4 regions of the Pseudoduganella sp. RAF53_2 genome follow, and region 1 is predicted to be linked to each of the others. Evidence: predicted binding sites of a transcription regulator. Region 1 holds the regulator's gene; each other region holds the start of a gene.
The links. Region 1 encodes sigma-54, which starts transcription at its own class of promoters, with help from an activator protein. Its sites were predicted from a motif close to TGGCANGNAANCTGCTTT; they were not measured.

Region 1 (6,512 bases):
GAACACGCGGCGCGTGAACTCGTGATAGGCATCCATCGACGCCGAAGTGACGATCAGCATGAAGTCGAATTCGCCGGCCACCTCATAACAGGACATCACATCCGGCTCCTGCCGCATTTGCGCTTCGAACTGCTGCAGGATGGCGCTGTTCTGGTGGCTCAGCTCCACCGAAACAAACACCGTCAACGGAAGTCCCACCTGCACGCGGTCCACCAGCGCCACATCTTTCAGCAGCACGCCGGATTCTCGCAACTGGGCAACACGGCGCTGGCAGGTCGCCACCGAGGAATGCACGCGCTCTGCAATCTCGCGCAGCGGCGTGGCAGCGTCTTCCTGCAGGATGTTGAGGATCGCGCGGTCGATCCGGTCCAGCTCCCTCATGCGAGGTGACGCAGCGGGTGAGCGTAATCGGGCCAGCACGGCTCGAAGAAGCGCGCCACCATTTCCGGCGTGACCTCGGCCAGCGTTGGCGGATTCCAGCGCGGGGCATTGTCCTTGTCGATCACCAGGGCGCGTACGCCTTCCAGGATTTCGCCATGCTCGAAATTACGTCGTACCAGATTGCGTTCCATGCGCAGGCAATCGGCCACGCCAAGGGTCGTGCCGCGGCGCAGCAATTCGTGGGTGACGCACATCATGATCGGCGAGCGCTGGGCCATCGCGCTCAATGATTTTTGTGCGAACGGATCGGCGTCGCCACGCAGAGAATCCATGATGGCGGTCACGCTGCCGGCCGAGAAATGGCGATCGATGAGCGAACGCTGAGCTTCCAGTTCGCTTTGCCCCGCCAAGGTCTTTAACGGGGCTGCAAAGGCCGCGATGGCCTCCTGCTGAGCCGAACCGTGGGAAGCATCGATCAGCGCGCCCAGGGTGCGCCATTCGGCTTCCGGCACGAAATGATCGGCCAGCCCCAGGTAGAGCGCATCGGCGGCGCCGACGGTCAGGCCGGTCAGGCCCAGCCACATGCCCAGTGCGCCCGGCGCGTGGGACAGGAAATGGCTGCCGCCCACGTCCGGGAACAGCCCGATGTTCACTTCCGGCATGGCCATCCTGGTGCGGCTGGTCACGATGCGCACGCCGCAATCCGGCCCGCCCTGCGCGATGCCCATGCCGCCGCCCATCACCACGCCGTCCATCAGCGAAATGTATGGCTTGGGGTAGAAATGGATTAAATGATTTAGTGCATATTCCTCGGTGAAGAAATCTTCCAGCAGCGCGCTGTCGCCCTGCGGCGTTTTCTGGCCGACATCGTGGAAGAAGCGGATATCGCCACCCGCGCACAGCGCTTTCTCGCTGCTGCTGCGGATCACCACCGCAGCCACGTCTGCGTCCTCGCGCCAGGCCAGCAGCGCCTGAGTAATGGCGCGCACCATGTCGAGGGAAAGGGAGTTCAGAGCCTTGGGGCGGTCGAGGGTGATGAAGCCGGTGCCGTTGCTGACTTGGGTGTGGACGTATTCGCTCATGAACAAGATACTAAATAATTAATATTGTTTATTTTATCGCGCCACAGCCAGCGGCGCGGGGCGCAAAAAAGGGCGCCAGATGCGCCCTTAGTTTGATTGTCCCGCCACTCCTTTACATGACGGTGACAGGTGCTTCGTAAGTGTCCGGGATATGCTTGATCGCTTCGTGGTTGTGATTCTGGACGCGGGCCTTGTACTTCATGACCTGGCGGTCCAGTTTGTCGATCAGCGTATCGATGGCGGCATACAGGTCTTGCGACAGGCTCTCCACATACACAGTCTTACCCGACATACGCAGATTGATCTCCGCTTTTTGACGTTTTTCTTTCTCGGTGAGGTTATCTACAGTCAGGATGACAGCAATATCAATCACTTGATCGAAATGGCGCTTAACCCGCTCCAGCTTGTTCTGCACGTACTCGCGAATCGCTGGGGTCACTTCGACATGATGTCCACTGATGGTGAGATTCATACACACTCCTAAAGATGATGTCGCTTACTAGTTCGTACACGCTGGTGGCGTGCAGCGGAACCGTGCACTACAAAGACTTGCGGAGGCTAACGGGAGGAATTTTCAGAGCTTCGCGATACTTGGCAACAGTACGTCGCGCAATCACCATGCCCTGTTCTCCCAGCATGTCCGCAATCTTACTGTCGGATAAAGGATTTTTAGGGTCTTCAGCTCCTGTCAATTGCACGATCAGCGCACGGATCGCAGTAGAGGAAGCTTCACCCCCGGCTTCGGTTGCGACGTGGCTGCCAAAAAAGTACTTCAACTCAAACATTCCATGCGGGGTGAGCATATATTTTTGAGTTGTTACCCGAGAAATAGTGCTCTCGTGTAGTCCCAGTGTATCAGCTATTTCACGCAACACAAGGGGTCTCATGGCAACTGCACCATGACTGAAAAAGTTCTTCTGCCTTTCAACGATCGCTTGTGCAACGCGCAAAATCGTATCGAAACGCTGGCGCATATTCTTGATCAGCCACTTGGCTTCCTGCAGCTGTGCGCTCATCTGGCTCTCGCCTTTGCCCTGCTTGAGCAGGCTGGCGTACAGCGCATTCACACGCAGGCGCGGCATCACATCATTGTTCAGCATGACGATCCAGCCGTTGCGCCCCTTCTTCACGATCACGTCAGGCACCACGTAGTCTGACACGTCTGACGCAAATTCAGCGCCCGGATGCGGATTGCACTGGCGGATCACGGCCTGCGCTTCACGCAGGTCTTCGTCGTCGCAGTCGAGGGCTTTTTTCAGCTTGTTGAATTCACGCTGGGCGAACCAGGCCAGGTGCTTCTCGACGATGCATAGCGCCATGCGGCGCGTTACCAGCGGGATGTTCGGCAAGCGCTTGATTTGCAGCGCCAGGCACTCGGACGCATTGCGCGCGCCCACGCCAATGGGATCGAAAGTCTGCAGCAGCGCCAGCGACGTACGCAATTCTTCCAGTTCGATTTCCAGCTCTTCCGGCAGACGCGCATGGATTTCTTCCAACGGCTCTTCCAGGTAGCCGTTTTCGTCCAGCGCATCGATGATGATTTCCATCAGCGCGCGGTCGCGCGGTTCCTGCACGGTCACGCGCATCTGCTCCAGCAAATGCTCGCGCAGCGTGCAGCCGCTGGCTTCCAGTTGCGGACGGCCGTCTTCATCATCGGGCGACTTGCTGCTGGAGGAATTGCTCCAGTCGTCAACAGCATCGCCCTCGCCGTTGCCTTCATAGCTCTCGCCGTCGGCCGCAGGTGCTTCCGCGCCCTCGCCGCCTTCGCTGGCAGCCTGGCCGTTTTCTTGCGGCGGCGCTTCGCCATTGCCGCTGCCCTGGCTGATGGCGCCGTCCGCCAGCAGGCGCACGGAATTGTCCAGTGGATCGTCCAGCCGCTCCAGTAATGGGTTATCACTGAGCAGCTGCTCCAACTCCTGGTGCAGCTCAAGCGTCGACAGCTGCAACAGGCGGATCGACTGTTGCAGTTGCGGCGTAAGCGCCAGGTGTTGCGAAGTTCGCAGTTGCAGTGATTGTTTCATGGGCCTTTCTTACATCCGGAAGTGTTCGCCGAGGTAGACGCGGCGCACGGATTCGTCAGCAATAATGTCGTCAGGGCGGCCGGAAGCCAGTACCGAACCCTGGTTGATGATGTAGGCGCGGTCGCAAATGCCGAGCGTCTCACGCACATTGTGGTCGGTAATTAAGACGCCGATGTTGCGCTCCTTCAGAAAACGCACAATCCGTTGGATTTCGATCACGGCAATCGGGTCCACGCCGGCAAAAGGTTCGTCCAGAAGAACGAAGCGTGGGTTAGTGGCAAGAGCCCGTGCAATCTCAACACTGGATCTCCAGCACGGCACGGATATTCTCTTCCACGGTCAGCTTACGGAACACCGAAGCTTCCTGCGGCAGGTAGGACAGGCCCAGCGTGGCGCGCTTGTGAATCGGCAGGCTCGATACATCGATGCCACCGATATCGATGGTGCCAGCGTCGGATGCCACCAGTCCCACGATCATATAGAACGACGTCGTCTTGCCGGCACCGTTTGGTCCCAGCAGCCCTACCACTTCACCGCAATCGACCTGCAGCGAAACGTCATGCACCACCTGGCGTTTGCCATAGGTCTTTTGCAGACCTTTGACAACCAGGGTGCTGCTGCAATTGTTCTCCGCCATATTCATTTGACCGCCGGAGTGGTAGCTGGAGTTACCGGCGTTGCAGGCGCTGGTGCGTTGGCTTGCGAAGGCTGGATCACCATCTTCACGCGGCCGCCGCCCTGCTTGCTCTCGCCCGTGGTGGAGTTCTGCACGGAGAAGAATTCCTTGCGGCTGTCGTAGGAAATGAAAGGACCTTCAACTTCATCGGTGGTCTTGGCGCCTTCCAGGCGCGTGACCTTGGCCTTGGAAATCAGGCGCACCAGTTCGGACTTCTGGTCGTATTCGATGCGCTCGGCCTGGCCTTCGACCCACTGGTCGCCGGCGCCATCGCGCTTCTGGCGGAAAGTGGCCAGCGCGTTCGGCGCCGCCCAGAAGGTCACGTACTGATAGCCCTGCGGATCTTCCGTCACCAGCGCGCGGCCTGCCTTCATCAGCAGCGTGCCGCGGGTCAGCACCACGTCGCCGATCAGCGTGCGGGTCTGCTTCACTTCATCCGTGGTGCCCTGATTGGCTTCGATCACCGTTGGCTTGAGGGAGTCCGCCTTTTCCGCGCGGGCCAGGTTCAGGCCCATCAGCGGCAGCAGGGACAGCAGCAATAACTTGCTCAGTTTCTTTTTCATGTATGCTCCGAAAATTCTTGCTCAACGCTGAGGGGCAGGCGGATACACCAGGCGCATGCGCTGGTTCACTTCCGCCTGGCTGGTGGCGTTATTCACCTTCAGGCCAGTGCCTGTCAGCTTGGCGTTGCCGGACGTGGCGGTGAACGCCTGGTCCGTTTCCATCCGGTCTTCGTCCGGATAAATCGTCATCGCTTCAGTCTTCATGCTGAAGCTCTTTACGGTCTCGGTGCCGGCGCGGTCGGCGGTCACATTGCCGGCCAGCTTGACGCGGCTATTGCTGTCGTCCACGCGCGCCGTTTTGGCGTGAATGTCCATTGGCGGCAGGTCCGGCGTGATCTTGCGCACGACGGGCTTGTCGATCTCGGACGAATCGTCAATCGGGCGGTGGGTCAGCTTGTCGCCGGAAACGATATACGCCGGCTTGCCCTCTTTGCTCAGACGCACAAAGCTGAAGCGCTCGACGATGTAGTCAGGCTCCGTGAGCTTGGCGGCCGCCTGCATTTCCTCGCCTTCGCGGTTCAGCAGTTCGAGCAGCCAGAAGGTGCCGACGGCTGCGAACAGCGCCAGCATCATGCCGATCGAAAGCCTGACACGGTGAGAGGTCCTCTGGTTGCGCATACTGCTTCCTTACACCATGAATTGCGCCATGATGCGCTCAAAATTGCCCTGAGCGCGCAGCACGAATTCGCACACCTCGCGCACTGCACCGCGGCCACCGCTGGCCTGGGTCACGTGATGCACGCGGCTGTGCACTTCCGGGCGGCCGTTCGGCACACTCACGGCGAAACCGACGCGGCTCAGGATAGGCAGGTCCACCACATCGTCGCCGATGAAGCCGACCTGCTCTTCGGTCAGGCCCAGTTGCTGCAGCAGGGCCTTGAACGGCGTCAGCTTGTCGTGGCCGCCCTGGTGGACGAATTCGATGCCGAGGTCCTTGGCACGCGCGGTCACCTGCGGCGAACGGCGCGCGCTGATGATGGCGGTCTGCACACCCGATTCCTGCAGCAGCTTGATGCCCAGGCCATCGTGCACATTGAAGGTCTTCATCATCTCGCCGTCGGCACCGTAATGCAGGCTGCCGTCGGTCAGTACGCCATCGACGTCAAAGATCATCAGGCGCACCTTGGCGGCGCGCTTGACGATGTCCATATTGTAGGGGCGGCTCATCAGATCACCTTGGCGCGCGTAAGGTCGTGGATGTGCAGGGCGCCTACCAGTTTGCCCGCTTCGTCGGTGACCAGCATCTGGTTGATGCGGAATTCTTCCATGATGGCCACGGCATCCACGGCCAGCTTGTCCGCGTTGATGCTGCGCGGGTTCAGATGCATGACATCCTTGATGATCACCTTGCCGAAATCCTGCACCTTCTCGATCATGCGGCGCAGGTCGCCGTCGGTGAACACGCCGACCGGCTTGTTGTCCGCGTCGACGATGGCGGTCATGCCCATGCCCTTCTGGGTGATTTCCAGCAGCGCGTCCGGCAGACGGGTATCCAGGCCCACGGCCGGAATGGCGTCGCCGGTGCGCATGATGTCGCGCACATGGGTCAGCAGGCGGCGGCCCAGGGCGCCGCCCGGATGCGAACGGGCGAAGTCTTCTTCCTTGAAGCCGCGCAGGTCCAGCAGCGCCACGGCGATCGCGTCGCCCAGCGCCAGCGTGACGGTGGTGGAGGCGGTCGGCGCCAGATTCATCGGGCAGGCTTCCTTGGCGACCGACACGTCCAGGTGCACGTCCGACAGCTTGGCCAGGCTCGATTCCGGCTTGCCGGTCATCGAAATCACCACGCCGC
Region 2 (4,150 bases), on a different contig from region 1:
TAGCAGGGTGCCGGCTGGGATAGCCTTGCCGTTGCGCAGATAGAGCGCGGCCGTGGCAGGGTATAAGCTGAATTTCTGCTCGTTGCCCTGCACCAGATGGCTGAAGTTGGCATTCACGCGGAAGCCATCCGAAGCGACCTTGATTGCCGGCGCCAACACCTGCTTGAAGGACATGCTGCCGTAGCGGTCCAGTGCTTCATGCCAGCCGCGCACGGTGCCCGGTACGCCGACCGCCATGCCGCTGGCCACCGCTGTTTCGAAATCGATGGGCTTGCCGTTGGCGTCCACGAACGCGGTCGGCTCAAACGAGGCGGGGGCCACTTCGCGGTGGTCAATGGTAATCACGCGTTTTTCTTTGGCCAGGTAGATGACCATGAAGCCACCGCCGCCAACGCCGCAGCTGAAGGGATCGGTCACGCCCAGCGTAGCTGCCGCCGCGACTGCGGCGTCCACCGCATTGCCGCCCTTGTTCAGAATGGCCAGCGCGGACTGCGATGCCTGCTCGCTGATTGTCGCGACGGCGCCGCCGGTGCCGGTCGCCATAGGGCTTTTGGCAGAGGCGGGCTCAACGAGCGCCAGCGAAAGGATGATGGAGAAGACGAGGGTGCTGGCGCGTCGTTGTGGGCTCATGGGCAACTATATCGGTTGTGCAATATTTACACGCAAGCTTACCCGATAATTTGGCGGCGGAGCTTTCAAAGCCGGCGGTTCGGCCGGTTCCAGCCCTTGCAGCGTAAAGGTCAGGCCGTTGCGCGTGAGGGTTTTGGCGGCGCCCGGCATGTCGTCGGCCAGCACGAAGTTGCTGCTGCCTTTTTTATCGTTCAGCACGAAGCTGTAGCTGATGTAGCCGGCCCACACGCACACGGCGCCAGTCTTGCAGCGGCTGTCGTTGATGCGTTCGAGCTTGAGTGTGGTGGATGGCGCCAGTGTGACGGTTTCGCCCTGCGTCAGCACATAACTCTCGCTGGTGCGGGGGGCGGGATGGGACGCGGTGCCGGCCGGTGGCGCGCTGCAGGCGGCGGCAATGACCAGGGATAAACCCGCAAAGCAGGTGCCAATGACTCTCAGTTTCATGATGTCCTCCCTGAAGGCATGCTTTCATCTTAGCAAAGTGCCACCCAGGCCGGCGCACTGATGAGTCAGACCCGGGTGTAAAGATTTCCGACAGTTACTCGATATTGCATAAGGGAACTTAAAGTAGGGGTAAAAAAAAGCGCCCACGGAGGGGCGCCAGTTTTTGTTGTTTTTGTTGTGGTTATGCTTTGCGGCGGCGCAGACCGCTCAGGCCAAGCAGGCCGGCGCCCAGCAGGGCCAGGGAAGCTGGCTCTGGCACTTCCTGGGATGGTGCGCCACCACCGCCTGCGCCCGGACCTTGCGGTGCAGCCGGGGTTTGCAGGTCGGTCAGGATGGAGAAATTGCCGCCGTTTTTGTTTGGGGTGGTCACTTTCAGCGCCAGGGTGTGCACGCCGCCGGTAAACACCACGTCGTCGTACCAATTGGTGTAGCCAGCAGGCGCCGCAGCGTTGGACTGGGTCAGCAGGGTGCCGTCCAGGTAGAAATAGTACAGGGTGCCATCCTGGTTGCCGCCCGGCTGGGGGAACAGGAAGTCGAACGTGCCGCCATTGATGCCGGCGTCGACCTGGAGGGTGGACAAACCGTTCAGGTCAGCGGCGCGCATGGCTGGGTTCGCGTTGTCGTTATTCCAGTGAGCAGCAATTGACAGATTATCGGTCAGCAGAAGTGGGGCTGCGGACGCAAGTCCGGTGGCTGCGGCGCAGACCAGTGCGAGAGCGGTTTGTTTGATCATGGTATTTCTCCGGGTGATTGACTTCGCTTTACATCAAGCAAGTGCCATGCCATCGGAGAAATGCGTGTTGCATCAAGGACTTATAAATTTCTGGAAAACCATGGTGTAAAAAATATCGACAGTTAGTAAGTCGAAATAGTAACCCGCGTTCAATATTGTTTAGAAAATAAAAAAAGCGCCGGGCCTTACGGCACGGCGCCTTCCGGAAATCAGCGAAAACTTAGATGTAGGCCGCCAGGGCAGTCTTCATCTTCTTCAGCGCGGCCGCTTCGATCTGGCGGATACGCTCGGCCGACACGCCGAACTCTTCCGCCAGCGTATGCAGGGTGGCGCCCGAACCGTCGTCGTTGGCCAGCCAGCGCGCTTCCACGATACGGCGAGAGCGGGCGTCCAGCTTGGACAGGGCAGTTTCCAGACCCTCGGATTGCAGACGGGTCACCTGTTCGGCTTCCAGCACCTTGGTTGGCTCGGTATTGTCGGAAGACAGGTAGGCGATCGGGGAGAACTTGTCGTCTTCCTCGTCGCTTGGCGATTCCAGGGCAATATCGCGGCCGCTCAGGCGGGTTTCCATTTCAATCACGTCTTCGCGCTTCACGTCCAGGGCTTTCGCCAGCTGGTCGATCTGGTCGGGCGACATGGCGTCCAGGCCTTGCTTGTGGCTGCGCAGGTTGAAGAACAGCTTGCGCTGGGCTTTGGTGGTAGCCACTTTCACCAGGCGCCAGTTCTTCAGAATGTATTCATGCATCTCCGCCTTGATCCAGTGCATGGCGTAGGACACGAGGCGCACACCCTGGTCCGGATCGAAGCGTTTGACGGCTTTCATCAGCCCGATATTGCCTTCCTGGATGAGGTCGGCGTGCGRCAGGCCATAGCCCAGGTAACCGCGCGCGATCGACACCACCAGTCGCAGGTGAGACATAACGAGCTTCTCCGCAGCCTTCAGATCATTCTTGTTCTTCAGGTCACGGCCCAGTTGTACTTCTTCCTCGTGCGAGAGCATAGGCAGGCGATTGACTGCCGAAATATAGGCGTCAATGTTGCCAAGTGGAACCAACGCGTTTTGTACGGACATCGTGGTCATAGTTCTATCCTCGCTTCGAAGGGAATCTTTCATAGTCACAGCATGCCTCATGGAACTTAACTCTTACTTAATTGAAGCCTTGCTGGTTGAACATATATTAGCACTCTCCTTCGATGAGTGCCAATCATGGAAAATCTATGATTGCGATAGCAATACTGCTATGAGGAAAGGCTCCTCCATAAAAGGCAGGATAGACCTGGAAGGGGATGGGCTCTGTGCGAGAACGCACTTGTGACACCGGGAGCGGCGCGCGCTCCCGGCAGGGACTTAATTCAGGCGGGACAAATGGCGCTGCACGGACAGCGAGGCGCCAACCAGGCCCAGCATCGCTGACAGGGCCAGCAGGGCGGTCATGGACACGGGATCGAGCGGGACCAGCTGGAATTCGCTGGCATACAACCTTGCAAATTCAGCAATTGCCGTATTCAGCGGGCGCAGGGCCAGCGCCACTGCCCCCAGCGCCACCCCGCCCGCGCACAGGCCGAGCAGAGCACCCGTGTAATAGAAGGGGCGGTGGATGAAGCTGTCGGTCGCGCCGATCAGTTTGGACACCAGAATCTCTTCACGCTGGGTCAGCACTTGCAGGCGAATCGTGTTGAATACCACCGCAATCACCACCGTGCCCAGGGTTGCAGCCAGCAGCAGCAGGGCCAGACGCAGGATGCCCAGCAGGGCGGCCAGACGCTTGACCCAGGCGGAGTCGACCTGCACCGATTCCACACCCGGCAGAGCGCGCATCTGGTCGGCGATGGCATCGATCTGGGCGCTTTCGGCCGCGCTCTTGTAGGCGTTGAGCTTGACGATGTAGCTGTCCGGCAGCGGGTTTTCACCCAGTGTGTTGAGCACGTCGGACAGCCCGCTCTTCGCATGCAGCTGTTCCAGCGCTTTTTCACGCGGCACGAAGACGATCCTGGCGTCCTTGCTGATCGCACGCAGATTGCCCGCAATGCCGGCTGACTGCTCGCGCGGCGTGTCCTGCTTCATGAACACGCTGAGCTCGGGCTCGACCGCCATTTGCTCGGACATGGGGCGCACGTTTTCCAGCAGGGTCACGCCCATGAAGGGCAGAGCCAGGGCGATTGCCACCACCAGGATATTGAACAGGAAAGAGCCCGGCGCGCGGCGCAGGTGCACTAGGGCGCCGCCGAGCGCGAAGGCGTGCTGGCGGAAGAAGGCGCTCATGCGGCCTCCTTCATCAGTTCGCCGCGTTCCAGATGAATCACACGCGCGGCGCTGTCCAGCACCTGCTCGTCGTGGGTGGA
Region 3 (3,030 bases), on a different contig from region 1:
TACGGATACGGATAACCTGTTCCAGATCGGTGACGAAGATCTTGCCGTCGCCGATCTTGCCGGTGCGCGCTGCGCCTTCGATCGCTTCGATCGCCTGCTCGACGATAGCGTCATCCACGGCCGCTTCGATCTTGGTTTTTGGCAGGAAGTCGACCACATATTCCGCGCCGCGATACAGCTCGGTGTGGCCCTTCTGGCGGCCGAAGCCTTTCACTTCGGTGACCGTAATACCTTGCACGTTGATGGCCGACAGCGCTTCACGCACTTCGTCCAGCTTGAACGGCTTGATAATGGCGGTAATCATTTTCATACTGGCCTCGCTTAGAAAGTCTTGGAAATCATCAGCACGGCAGCTGCCTTGCCCAGATCTTTGTTGTAGGGCCCGATGTAGGCCTTAGTATTGGTATCCACGTAGGCCAGGGACACGGTGGCAATGCCGAAGTCCTTGGTTACGCCCAGTTTCCAGTCGGTGTAGCTGACCGCGCTGTTGTGGTGGACCTTCTGATGGCCAACGTGCGCATTCACCGTCCAACCGTCATAGACGTCGTAATTGAACATGCCATCGATGTAGCCGCTGTTCTTCGAGTCAGCGAAACCGAACAGATTGCTGATCGAGTGCGAATACTTCAGGGCGAAGGGACCGTAGCCGATCTGGGCGTACAGTTCCTTCGTGGTCGGTGCGGGCGTCAGTCCGTGGTCGGGGTAGATATAGGCCAGGAAGCCAACGTCATAGGAAATATCCGGCATAATTTCGCCGCGTTTTCCGAAGTAAATATCCCATTCGACTTTGTCGTCGCCACCGGCGTCGTCGATCCACTTGATAGTGGACGCCCAGGTACCCACATACAGACCAGTCGGGTTGTTGACGTAGTCCGCGCCACCCTGCAGGGCTGGCTTCAGGCGGGTTTGCGAAATACCACGGTAGCGGTAATCGCTGGTTACGGCGGCGTTGAAGGAGATCTCATGATCCGGCTTTGCTTCCGGTGCTGCAGCGGCTTGTTCTTCCGCTTGGGCCAGGCCCGCCCCCATAGTTGCCATTGCCAGGGCAATGGCGGCTGCGAGAGTCAGGTTCTTGCTCAGGTGATTCATGGCGATTTCCTTTTGAGTGAATTTTTATTGCGGTTTAAAATTCAGGCTTAATCGGCAAGCTTTACCTGTCAGTAGCAGAATACGTGCCAGCGCATTGTGGGCGTGTTATAACTGCATAAGCCGATGCTATGACAAGCGGCCGCACCAAATAAAGCCGCAGTTGCACCAGCGTGGTGCGCACACATCACACACACGGGAAACCATATGGATATGAACAATTTTTTTAATGATCTTCAGGGCAAGATCAATCAGGCCATCGAAAATTCGCCCGCCAAGGACATCGAAAAGAACGTCAAGGCAATGATGACCCAGGGTTTCGCCAAACTGGATCTGGTGACCCGCGAAGAATTCGATATCCAGCGTCAGATGCTGGAAAAAACCCGCGCCAAGCTGGAGCTGGTCGAGCAGCGCCTGGCCGAACTGGAAGCCAAGCTGGCCGACGACAACAAATAAGCCCGCCTTTGTGACGCCTCAATTCCTTTGAGGCGAAAAGCTCTACGATTCCTCCACACAGGAGGGTCTATGAGCATCGCTGTCCTCAAGAGCCGGGCGCTGGCCGGAATGCAGGCGCTGGAAGTCTCAGTGGAAGTGCATCTGGCCAACGGCTTACCTGCGTTCCACATCGTCGGCCTCGCCGACACCGAGGTCAAAGAATCCCGTGACCGGGTGCGCGCAGCGATCCTCAACACGGGCTATGACATGCCCGCTCAACGCATCACGGTAAGCCTGGCTCCTGCCGACCTGCCGAAGGAATCCGGGCGCTTCGATTTGCCGATAGCACTCGGCATTCTGGCCGCCTCTGGTCAACTATCTGCCCAATCCCTCGACCGCTACGAGTTTGCAGGCGAACTTTCACTCACGGGTGAGCTGCGCCCTATCCGCGGCGCACTGGCCATGACCTACGCCATGCACAAGGATTCCGCGCGCAGCGGCCGTGCCTTCATCCTGCCGCTCGCCAACGCCGAGGAAGCAGCCCTGGTACGCGACGCTGCAATCTATCCGGCAGCCACCCTGCTTCAGATCTGCGCTCACTTTGGCGGAACGCCGACCGCCACCGATCCCGAGTCCATTAGCCGAGGCTGGAGCGATGAGGCGAGCGCAGCAAATGACGAAAGCGGCAAAGGCGCCGAAGGAGGCGAAGCTGATGCAAACCCGCCCCGGCCAAATAAGCGCCGCCGGCGCGAACCACCGCCCGTATTCCCACTGGAGCGCTATATCGGCTCTCCATTGCCGCTGCCCTCACCCTATCTCGACTTTGCTGATGTAAAGGGCCAGAAGCATGCCAAGCGGGCCCTCGAAGTCGCCGCTGCCGGCCAGCACTCGATCCTGCTGATCGGACCGCCAGGTGCGGGCAAAACCATGCTGGCTTCACGCTTCGCCGGGGTGCTGCCTGAAATGACGGATGATGAAGCACTCGAATCCGCCGCTGTCCAATCGCTGATCGGCAACTTCTCCCTGAGCAGCTGGAAGACTCGTCCCTTTCGCGCGCCGCACCATACCGCGTCCGGCGCGGCGCTGGTTGGCGGCGGCACTGTGCCCAGGCCGGGCGAAATATCGCTCGCGCACTGTGGCGTTTTATTCCTGGATGAATTACCCGAGTTCGACAGAAAGGTACTTGAGGTGCTCAGAGAGCCACTGGAATCCGGACACGTCACCATCGCGCGGGCCCTGCGGCATGCTGAATTCCCTGCGCGCTTTCAGCTGATCGCCGCGATGAATCCTTGTCCCTGCGGTTTTCTTGGGCACCCCAGTGGGCAATGCCGTTGTACGCCGGACGCCATCCTGCGCTACCTGCGCAAATTCATAATTAAACGCACAAAACGTCGTAAATAAACGCACAAAATAGTTACAGAACATTTACGGCCCGTACCTTGAGCCGAGCCGCCTCTTATATTTAATGAAGGACTTGTAGCGAATACTCTTAGAGGCGGTTTCAAAAAG
Region 4 (2,562 bases), on a different contig from region 1:
ATTTTTCCGCCATCGCATAAGGCGGCGTATCGCCGAAGCGCAGCTCGGTGCGCCACACGGCGCCATCAAAGTAATAAGTCTTGTCGCCGCCATTGCAGCGGCTCAGCGCAAGATCGTAGACGTGGTTTGTTTCGTGGATGGCAGTCAGCAGGGAGGTCAGCGTGACGCCGCGCTCCGAGCGTATCCACCACAGCGCTTCCGAGCGCATGGCCTTGAACAGTACCGCGCCGGACGGAGTCTGCTCAAAATAATGTTCGACCGTTGCGGCATACGGCGCGTCGCCGGACGACTGCGGCTCGGGTTTGAACGAAAGCAGTGCGGCACATGGCCTTTCGTTAAACTGCGGCCGCGGCCCCGGCTCGGGAATACCTGCTGTCATTTCCGCCGCATGAGAGCAGGCGGCGGTGCACAACAGCAGGCTTGCAACCAGACGCACTTACTGAGGCTTCACAAACTTCAGCGTCATGCGGTCGCTTTCGCCGATGGCCGCATATTTGGCGCGGTCCTTGTCTTTATTGGTGTAGGTCGGAGGCAGTGCCCATACGCCGCCTTCGTGGTCCGCGTTGTCTTTCGGGTTGGCATTGACCTCGGACTTGCCGGCCAGTTTGAAGCCGGCGCGTTCGGCCATCTTGATCACATAGGCTTCATGCACATAGCCGCTGTCGGCCTTTGCATCCTGCGCCATCGCTGAAGGACGGCGGTGTTCTTCCACGCCGAATACGCCGCCCGGTTTCAGCACGTCGTACACAGAAGCGAACAGCTTTTGCATATTGTCGTCGCCAGTCTCGATCCAGTTGTGGATATTGCGGAAGGTGAGCACCATGTCCGCGCTGTCTTTAGGGCCGAATTTGTAGATGCCCTTGCCCGGTTCGAAGGCGCTCATTTGCACCTTGCCCAGCGCGTCCGGATGCTTGTTCAGGAACTCCTGGAATCGTGCTGCACCGCGGCGAACATTCTCGTTGGCCGAATCCGGCGTCGAACCGGCGGCAATCAGCTTGCCCTGGTCATGCAGATAAGGACCGAGGATCTCGGTGTACCAGCCGCCGCCCGGCGACAGCTCAACCACCGTCATATTCGGCTTGATGCCGAAGAAGTTCAGGGTTTCATACGGATGGCGGTACACATCGCGCTGCATATTGGCGGGTGTGCGCACCGGGCTGGCGACGGCCGCTTTTAGTGCATCGTCGGCCAGGGCTGCACCGGAATGGGCCACGAAGCCGCAGGCCAGCAGGCCGGCGAGAACGAATCGTTTCATGCGTTTGTCTCCTTGAGGGCGGGCGACGCCGCCGTGGGTCGCCTCGCTCAAATAATAATGATGCAAGATTGGTGGACTGTCCAGTGTCCGCGCGGACAGCATGCGGACAAGGCCGGACACTCAGCGGACACTGGCCGGACAGCATAAGCGAGGCGAGGCCCCGTGGTTGCAACCGTAAGACAGACCCACACAATGGCACAAAAATTGCGTAGGATGTGACTCCTGCAAGCCTGTCAGGAACCTAACAAAAACCCTGGAGAGACTATGGAACGACGTGCATTCCTCAACATGAGCGGTGGCGCGATTGCCGCCATGCTGATGCCTTACGGACGCGCCATCGCGGCCGACGAGCTGATTAAGCCCGTGGAAGTGAAGTTCAAGAAGATGCTGGCCGATACCGCCATGGGCGCGGCCACGCAAGCCGGCGCCACCTATTGCGACGTGCGCATCGGCCGCTACCTGAATCAATTCATCACCACCCGTGACCTGAACATCGAGAACGTGACCAACACGGAATCGGCAGGTGTGGGTGTGCGCGTCATCGCCAACGGCGCTTATGGCTTCGCCGCCACCAGCGACATGACTCCGGACGGCGTGGCAGGCGCCGCGCGTCAGGCCGTCGCCATCGCCAAGGCCAACTCCAAGCTGCAGACCGAAGCCGTGCAGCTGGCGCCAACGCCGGGCGTGGGCGAAGTGTCCTGGGCAACGCCGTTCAAGAAGGACTGGCGCACCGTGCCGATCAAGGAAAAGGCGGACCTGCTCATCGCCGGCAACAAGGCCGCGATGGAAGGCGGCGCGTCCTTCATCCAGTCGCTGCTGTTCCAGGTGAACCAGCAGAAGTACTTCGCATCGACCGACGGTTCCTACATCGACCAGGACCTGCACCGTCTGTGGATGCCGTTCTTCGCTACCGCCGTGGACAAGACCACCGGCAAATTCCGCAGCCGCTCCGGCCTGTCCACGCCGGTCGGCATGGGCTACGAGTACCTGGACGCGCGCAAGGAAGACAAGTTCAAGGCCGCCGGCGGCGTGACCACGCTGTACCGCGGTTCCTATGACCTGATCGAAGACGCCCGTGCAGCAGGCAAGCAAGCCAAGGAAAAGCTGACCGCCAAGTCGGTCGAACCGGGCAAGTACGATATGGTGCTGTCGCCGGAACACCTGTGGCTGACCATCCACGAATCCGTCGGCCACCCGACGGAACTGGACCGCGTGCTGGGCTACGAGGCCAACTACGCCGGTACCAGCTTCGCGACGCTGGACAAGTGGCAGACCAAGAAATTCAAGTACGGCTCCGACCTGGTCAA

Region 2: a site for sigma-54 is predicted at 1,842-1,859, ahead of AB4Z11_RS15825 (PEP-CTERM sorting domain-containing protein). Genes of this name have one in related genera too.
Region 3: a site for sigma-54 is predicted at 1,161-1,178, ahead of AB4Z11_RS20825 (TorF family putative porin). Genes of this name have one in related genera too.
Region 4: a site for sigma-54 is predicted at 1,449-1,466, ahead of AB4Z11_RS15520 (TldD/PmbA family protein). Genes of this name have one in related genera too.

What each region holds. Positions count from the first base shown of each region.
Region 1 is NZ_JBFRDW010000050.1:6,454-12,965, forward strand. It holds gene AB4Z11_RS05125 (Lrp/AsnC family transcriptional regulator) at 1-381, opposite strand, end outside; gene AB4Z11_RS05130 (enoyl-CoA hydratase/isomerase family protein) at 378-1,463, opposite strand; gene hpf (ribosome hibernation-promoting factor, HPF/YfiA family) at 1,576-1,935, opposite strand; gene AB4Z11_RS05140 (RNA polymerase factor sigma-54) at 2,003-3,484, opposite strand; partial or broken gene AB4Z11_RS05145 (LPS export ABC transporter ATP-binding protein) at 3,494-4,121, opposite strand; gene lptA (lipopolysaccharide transport periplasmic protein LptA) at 4,124-4,723, opposite strand; gene lptC (LPS export ABC transporter periplasmic protein LptC) at 4,745-5,341, opposite strand; gene AB4Z11_RS05160 (KdsC family phosphatase) at 5,351-5,890, opposite strand; gene AB4Z11_RS05165 (KpsF/GutQ family sugar-phosphate isomerase) at 5,890-6,512, opposite strand, start outside.
Region 2 is NZ_JBFRDW010000248.1:292-4,441, reverse strand. It holds gene ggt (gamma-glutamyltransferase) at 1-630, opposite strand, end outside; gene AB4Z11_RS15830 (hypothetical protein) at 637-1,074, opposite strand; gene AB4Z11_RS15825 (PEP-CTERM sorting domain-containing protein) at 1,256-1,807, opposite strand; gene rpoH (RNA polymerase sigma factor RpoH) at 2,028-2,939, opposite strand; gene ftsX (permease-like cell division protein FtsX) at 3,156-4,070, opposite strand; partial or broken gene AB4Z11_RS15810 (ATP-binding cassette domain-containing protein) at 4,067-4,150, opposite strand, start outside.
Region 3 is NZ_JBFRDW010000387.1:2,617-5,646, reverse strand. It holds gene AB4Z11_RS20830 (P-II family nitrogen regulator) at 1-310, opposite strand, end outside; gene AB4Z11_RS20825 (TorF family putative porin) at 322-1,089, opposite strand; gene AB4Z11_RS20820 (accessory factor UbiK family protein) at 1,294-1,542, shown strand; gene AB4Z11_RS20815 (YifB family Mg chelatase-like AAA ATPase) at 1,612-2,922, shown strand.
Region 4 is NZ_JBFRDW010000241.1:1,971-4,532, reverse strand. It holds gene AB4Z11_RS15530 (hypothetical protein) at 1-379, opposite strand, end outside; gene AB4Z11_RS15525 (class I SAM-dependent methyltransferase) at 437-1,255, opposite strand; gene AB4Z11_RS15520 (TldD/PmbA family protein) at 1,520-2,562, shown strand, end outside.